Regions from separate parts of the Rhodoplanes sp. P11 genome, predicted to be linked through region 1. Evidence: riboswitches for the same ligand, from Rfam matches in the RefSeq annotation. Region 1 holds a riboswitch; the other holds the start of a gene.
What was found. A riboswitch is a leader RNA that binds a small molecule or an ion and turns the genes downstream of it on or off. The one in region 1 is predicted to bind cobalamin.
Positions count from the first base shown of each region.

Region 2: linked by a shared signal. The riboswitch ahead of ACFQUV_RS02970 (iron ABC transporter permease) and the one ahead of ACFQUV_RS23585 (DUF1636 family protein) in region 1 are both predicted to bind cobalamin.

Region 1 covers NZ_CAXWGY010000021.1:164,839-168,232, reverse strand. The annotation lists gene cobW (cobalamin biosynthesis protein CobW) at 1-1,024, opposite strand, end outside; gene ACFQUV_RS23585 (DUF1636 family protein) at 1,034-1,603, opposite strand; cobalamin riboswitch at 1,707-1,934, opposite strand; gene cobO (cob(I)yrinic acid a,c-diamide adenosyltransferase) at 2,116-2,751, shown strand; gene ACFQUV_RS23575 (cobyric acid synthase) at 2,845-3,394, shown strand, end outside.
Region 2 covers NZ_CAXWGY010000001.1:654,563-657,956, forward strand. The annotation lists gene ACFQUV_RS02960 (DUF6282 family protein) at 1-402, shown strand, start outside; gene cbiB (adenosylcobinamide-phosphate synthase CbiB) at 562-1,542, opposite strand; cobalamin riboswitch at 1,686-1,898, shown strand; gene ACFQUV_RS02970 (iron ABC transporter permease) at 2,009-3,022, shown strand; gene ACFQUV_RS02975 (ABC transporter ATP-binding protein) at 3,019-3,394, shown strand, end outside.

The DNA of each region.
Region 1 (3,394 bases):
GCAACGCGGCGGTGACCGCGGCCTGATCGAAGCCCTTCTCGCCGATGACGACGAGGCGGGAGAGGCGCGGCGTTTCGGCCGGCCACGGCCGGTCGAACTGCGCCCGCACGCGAGTGCCGACGCCCTGCACGAGGAGCCGCATCGGCTTGCCGGTGATCGCCACGTAGCCCTTGGCGCGCAGCACGCCGTGCTGGCGGGCGACCGCCTCGACCCGGGCCACCACGGCGTCCGCCGAGGCGTGCTCGGGCAGCGTCACCACCACGGTCTCGAAGTCGTCGTGGTCGTGCGCCTCGTGGTCCTCGTGATGAGTCTTCCGTGCCTCCAGATCGGTCTCGGCGGCGGCGCCGAGTCCGAGCACGACGCGCGGATCGACGCGGCCCTCGCGCGCCTCGACCACCGGGATTCTCCGCGGCAGCTCGGCCTGCACGGTGTCGCGCGCCTTGACGAGCGCCGGCGCGTCGACGAGATCGGTCTTGTTGAGGATGACGATGTCGGCGCAGGCGACCTGATCCTCGAACACCTCACCGAGCGGGGTGTCGTGATCGATGCTCTCGTCGGCGCGGCGCTGGTCGGCGACCGCCGCCGGATCGGGCGCGAAGCGGCCGTCCGCCACCGCCTCGGCATCGGCGACCGCGATGACGCCGTCGACGGTGATGCGGGTGCGCAGGTCCGGCCAGTCGAACGCCTTGAGCAGCGGCTTCGGCAGCGCCAGGCCGGAGGTCTCGATCAGGATGTGGTCGGGCGGCGTCGGGCGGGCGAGCAGCGCCGTGATGGTCGGCACGAACTCGTCGGCGACCGTGCAGCACAGGCAGCCGTTGGTCAGCTCGACGATGGCGTCGGCCGGGCAGGTCGGATCGGCACAGCCCTTGAGGATCTCGCCGTCGATGCCGACGTCGCCGAACTCGTTGACCAGCACGGCGAGGCGGCGGCCCTGCGGGTTCTCCATCAGGTGGCGGACCAGGCTGGTCTTGCCGGCACCCAGGAAGCCGGTGACGATGGTGACGGGGATTTTTTCCAGCGACATCGGGTCCTCTCAGGTCGCTTCCTCTCCCCGCGGGCGGGGAGAGGTCGGGCCACGCGCCGAAAGTACGGGGGCAGGGTGAGGGGGCGAAACGGTCGCGCCAGGCTGCCCCTCACCCCGACCCTCTCCCCGCGGGCGGGGAGAGGGAGAAGTGCCGTGCTCCGGCAGCGGCGGCACGCGGGAGATCACGCCCTTGCGCAGGCGCTCGGGACGCTGGCGCCACGGCACCAGCCCGTCGGCCGTACCGGCGTAGAGGACGGCCCCGGCCACGACGTCGTCGGCTGCTTCCGGCGCGAGATCGCCGTGCACATAGGTCCAGCGGCCGGGGCTCGCGAAGGCGACCGTGCAGGCGCGATTGCAGTTCGACAGGCACTCGACCGGAACGACGGCGAGGCGAGCGGCGTCGGGATGGCGCTGCCGCGCCGCGACCATGGCGTCGTGCATCCGGCGGCCGGCGCGCGGCTCCGTCTCGTCGGGGGCGAGCCGACAGGTGACGCAGACGAACAGCGTCGCGGGCACATCCGGAGGAGGCGCATCCAGCCGAGTCGCACCTGTGGCGGCGGGGAAGGGGGGGTCGTTCATGCCATGCCCGTCATCGTACGGAGGCGGTGGCCTCCGATGCGAGCGGCGAGCGGACCTGCACTCCGATCGGCCGACAGACCCTCCGGGGCACCCCGCCCGGAACGGCGACTCAGCAGGCGACGGCAGGTTTCCTGGCTCGCGGGTCGTCGCCTTCGCCGCCTTCCCAGGACGAACACATGGTTCGGACCCCAGTGGCTTCGGCGCAGGCTCGCCGCTCACAGTTGCGGGGGCAGCTCCGGCATCGCGACCGCCCGTTTCCGGTCGGCCGTGCCCGGCATTCCCTCGTGTTCCGCCCGCAGAAACGCCCGGCACCGCCGGACGGTATCCATGGACGGACACGTCCCGGCCTCGGCCGGGACACCGTCGGTGCCGGATCTGTGGGGCGGATCGGCGGGACTGTCAATCGGGTGCCGTCCCGACACGCGACGCGGAGGGCGCGATCGGTGACGGCCGGCGCGGTTGCCCATCGGGGTCCGGTGTGATCCTGTCCGGACCGACAGACCGAGGACACCATGACCCACGAGACCCCCGAGGAAACGCCCGACGTGCCCCCCGACGCGGCGGCCCGTCACCGCGACAAGATGCAGAAGCGCAAGGCCGTGCAGGATGCGGAGGTGGCGGCCAAGACCATCGAGAAGGGCCTGCTGCTCGTTCACACCGGCCCCGGCAAGGGCAAGTCGACGGCCGCGTTCGGGCTCGCCCTGCGGGCGCTCGGCCATGGCCGGCGGGTCGGCGTGGTGCAGTTCATCAAGAGCCGGCCGACCGGCGAGCAGGCCGCGCTGGAGAGCTTCGGGGATCGCGTGGTCTGGCACACGGCGGGCGAGGGCTTCACCTGGGAGACGCAGGACAAGGCGCGCGACATCGCCGCCTGCCGCCGCGCCTGGGAGATCGCCGTCGGCCTGATGGACGATGCGTCGATCGGGCTCCTGATTCTCGACGAGCTGAACATCGCGCTGCGCTACGACTATCTGCCGCTCGACGAGGTGGTGGCGCGGCTGTCGGAGCGTCGTCCGGATCTCCACGTCGTCGTCACCGGCCGCAACGCCAAGCCGGCGTTGACCGAGGCGGCCGATCTCGTCACCGAGATGACGCTGGTGAAGCACCACTTCGCGGCCGGCGTGAAGACGCAGGCGGGGATCGAGTATTGATCACGTCGCTTGCTCGGCCGCACCGTAGCCTCTTCCCCTCTCCCACAAGGGCAGAGGGTGGGAGAGGCTCTGCTGTGTCATGGCTCATGTGACATGCCACGCGCGCTGATGTTCCAGGGCACCGGCTCCGACGTCGGCAAGTCGCTGATCGTCGCCGGCCTCGCCCGTCTGCTCACCGGGCGCGGCCTGGTGGTGCGGCCGTTCAAGCCGCAGAACATGTCGAACAACGCCGCCGTCACCGCCGACGGCGGCGAGATCGGCCGCGCTCAGGCGCTCCAGGCGCGCGCCGCCCGCGTGCCGCCGAGCGTCCACATGAATCCGGTGCTGCTCAAGCCGCAGAGCGAGGTGGGCGCCCAGATCGTGGTGCAGGGGCGGGTCGTCGGCAATGCGCGGGCGAAGGATTATCAGTCGCGCAAGGCGATGCTGATGCCGGCGGTGCTCGACAGCTTCTCGCGCATGCGCGGCGAGGCCGACATCGTGCTGGTGGAAGGGGCGGGGTCGGCCTCCGAGGTCAACCTGCGGGCCAACGATATCGCCAACATGGGCTTCGCCCGCGCCGCCGACGTGCCGGTGGTGCTGATCGGCGACATCGACCGCGGCGGCGTCATCGCCAGCCTGATCGGCACCGCGGCGGCGATCGATG
Region 2 (3,394 bases), on a different contig from region 1:
GGCGTCTCCCGCCTGGTGCTGACCCATCCGGAGGACATCGTGGAGGCGACGCTCGACGACGTGCGCGGCCTGGTGCGACTCGGCGCCCATGTCGAGCACTCGCTGTGCATGTTCCTCGAAGGCTCGAAGTTCAAGACGCGCAGCGCCGAGGACCTGCGGGCGCTGATCGACGCGGCCGGCGTCGACCGCACCATCCTGTGCTCCGATCTGGGTCAGACCGGCGTGTTCTCGCCGCTCGAAGGATTCCGCCGCGGGGTCCGGCTCTGCCTCGATCTCGGCTACGACGACGCGGCGATCCGGGCGATGGTGTCGACCAATGCGGCGCGCGTCTTCGGCCTCGAGGCCGACGTCGCCGCGGTGACGGGCGCTCTCTCGGCGCCGGCTCAGACTGTTTCCGGGTGATTAGTTCGCCGTCGTTCCGGGGCGCGGGCGACCAGCCCGCGAACCCGGAACCCAGCGAAACACGTCATCGCGCGGCAGACTCTGGACTCTCGGCTGGATTCCGGACAGCCGCTTCGCCGCTTCCGGAATGACCATCCAACGGATCAGCCGGATCTCGTATCAGACGACGAGCAGCAGCGCCGCCGCGGCGACGAGCGCGACAGCACCCGTGTAGGCCACCCGGTAGAGCCGCAGCGCCCGGACGATGTCGTCGGCGGTCGCCTCGGCGCGGCCGTCGCCCATCCAGGCGGCGTCGACGCCGATGCCGCCATAGATCCGCGGACCGGCGAGCCGCAGGCCCAGCGCCCCCGCCATGGCGGCCTCCGGCCAGCCGGCATTGGGCGAGGTGTGGCGGCGGGCGTCACGCCGCATCGCCCGCCAGGCCCCGGCCGCCGAGGCGCCCGGCACCACCGCGGCGGCGGCGACCAGCATCAGCCCGGTCAGCCGCGACGCCGGCAGGTTGACGAGGTCGTCGAGGCGCGCCGCCGCGAAGCCGAAGGCGCGGTGGCGCGGCGTCTTGTGGCCGATCATGCTGTCGGCCGTGTTGACCGCCTTGTAGGCCAGCATGCCGGGCAGGCCGCCGACCAGGAACCAGAAGGCCGGCGCGGTGACGCCGTCGGAGGCGTTCTCGGCCAGGCTCTCGATGGCGGCGCGGGCGACGCTGGCGGCGTCGAGGGTGGCGGGATCGCGGCCGACGATGCGGGCGACCGCGCGGCGACCCCCGGCGAGGCCGTCCTGGTCGAGCGCCCGGGCGACCGCGGCGACATGGCGATCGAGGCTGCCGGTGGCGATCAGGCTGGTCGCGGCGAGCACCGCCAGCACGGCGCCGAGCGGTGCCGTCGCCACCGCGATCGCCTCGATCACCAGCCCGGCCGCGATCGCCAGCCCGAGCAGCAGGACCACGGTGGCGACGCCGGCGGCCCGCCGCCTCGCGTCCGCGATGTCGGGGCGGTTGAGCCGCCGATCGAGGGTGGCGATCACGGCGCCGAGCCACGTCACCGGATGGCCGATCGCCCGGAACAGCGGGTCCGGATAGGCGACCGCCGCCTCCAGGCAGGCGGCGACGACGAGGACGAGGCTGCGGTCGGCGAAGTCGAGCATCGGGATTGGCTGCGGGCTCGGTCGGTTGCGTCGCCCGCGCGGCGGCCCGGCCGCGACGGAATCACCGCCATCATACCGCGCCGGCTGCGGATTCCAGGGGCGGCCGGGCCGGCTCGCGTCCTTGTGCGGCCGCGGCCCGCATGGTTATATGGCTCGTCGCCGGTGCCTCTCGACCGAGAGGTGAAACGGGAACGCGGTGCGGGCTCGTCCTTTGGACTGCGCCCAAGTCCGCGGCTGCCCCCGCAACTGTGAGCGGAGCCTATCGTCCCGATGCCACTGGTCCCCACCCCGGGGGCCGGGAAGGCGGACGACCCGATCCGCGAGCCAGGAGACCGGCCGGCGACGGCAGGCCCGCGCGTCCGCTCGCGCTCCACGCCTGCCCGGTTTTGCGCTCGTTCGACGGCGGGTCGACGGAGGAAGCGTCTTGGACGGCACCGATGCGGCAACGACGGCCGGCACCACCGGGGTGCGGCTGCGCGTCCTCGAACGGCTTCCGGTGCTGCTGCTGGGCAGCCTGGTCGTCCTCCTGCTGCTGCTGTCGCTCGGCATCGGCCCGGTGAGAGTGTCGCCCGGCGCCGTGCTGGCGGCGCTCGCCGGCGGCGGCACCGAGGAGACCCGCATCATCGTCCAGGAGATCCGGCTGCCGCGGGCCATCCTGGCGGCCGCGGTGGGCGCCTCGCTCGGCCTGTCGGGAGCGGCGCTCCAGGGGCTGTTGCGCAACCCGCTGGCGGCGCCCGAGCTGTTCGGCGCCCCGCAGGCGGCGGCGCTGGGCGCCGTGCTGGTGATCGCCACCGGGCTTGCCGACGTCCTGTCCTTCGTGCTGCCGATCGCCGCCATCGCGGCCGCCTTCGTGTCGGTCTTCGCCCTGCTCGTGGTCGCCGGCCGCAACGCCTCGCTGCTGCTCCTCATCCTGTCCGGTCTCGCGCTGTCGAGCCTCGCCGGCGCCGGCACGGCGCTGACCATGAATCTGGCGCCCAATCCGTTCGCGGCCCTGGAGATCTCGTTCTGGCTGCTGGGCTCGCTGGAGGATCGCAGCCTGCGCCATGTGGTGCTGGCCCTGCCGTTCATCGTGGCGGGCGCCGCCGTGCTGGCGTCGCAGCGCCACGCCTTCCGGCCACTCGGCCTCGGCGAGGAGGCGGCGGCGAGCCTCGGGGTCGACGTCGCCCGCACCCGTCTCCTCGTCATTCTCGGGGTGGCGCTCGGCGTCGGCGGCTCGGTCGCGGTGTCCGGCACCATCGGCTTCATCGGGCTGATCGGGCCGCATCTGGTGCGGCCGCTGGTCGGCTACGATCCGGCGCGGCTGATGCTGCCGAGCGCCCTGGGCGGCGCCGCGCTGCTGTTGTCCGCCGACATCGCGGTGCGGCTGCTGCCGGCCACCACCAGCGTCCGGGTCGGCGTGCTGACGGCGCTGATCGGCGTCCCCTTCTTCCTGTGGCTGATCATGCGGGAGCGCCGCGCCCTCGGGGGCGGGCTCGGATGAGCGCCGCACCCTATCTGGTCGCCGACGGTCTGCGGGTCGCCCTCGGCGGCCGCCCGGTGGTTCACGACGTCTCGCTGGCGCTGCCGCGCGGCCACCTCGCGGCGCTGGTCGGTCCCAACGGGGCCGGCAAGACCTCGCTGCTCCGGGCACTAGCCGGGCTGGTGCCGGCGCAGGGCCGGGTGATGCTCGGCGGCGACGACATGGGCGGGCTCTCGGCCCGCGAGCGCGCCCGCCGCTTCGCCTATCTGCCGCAGGGCCATGTGGTGCACTGGCCGCTGCCGGTGCGCGACATCGTGGCGCTCGGCCGCTATCCGCACGGCGCCACCGATCCGGCCCGGCTCGGCCGCCGCGACGCCGAGGCGGTCGACCGCG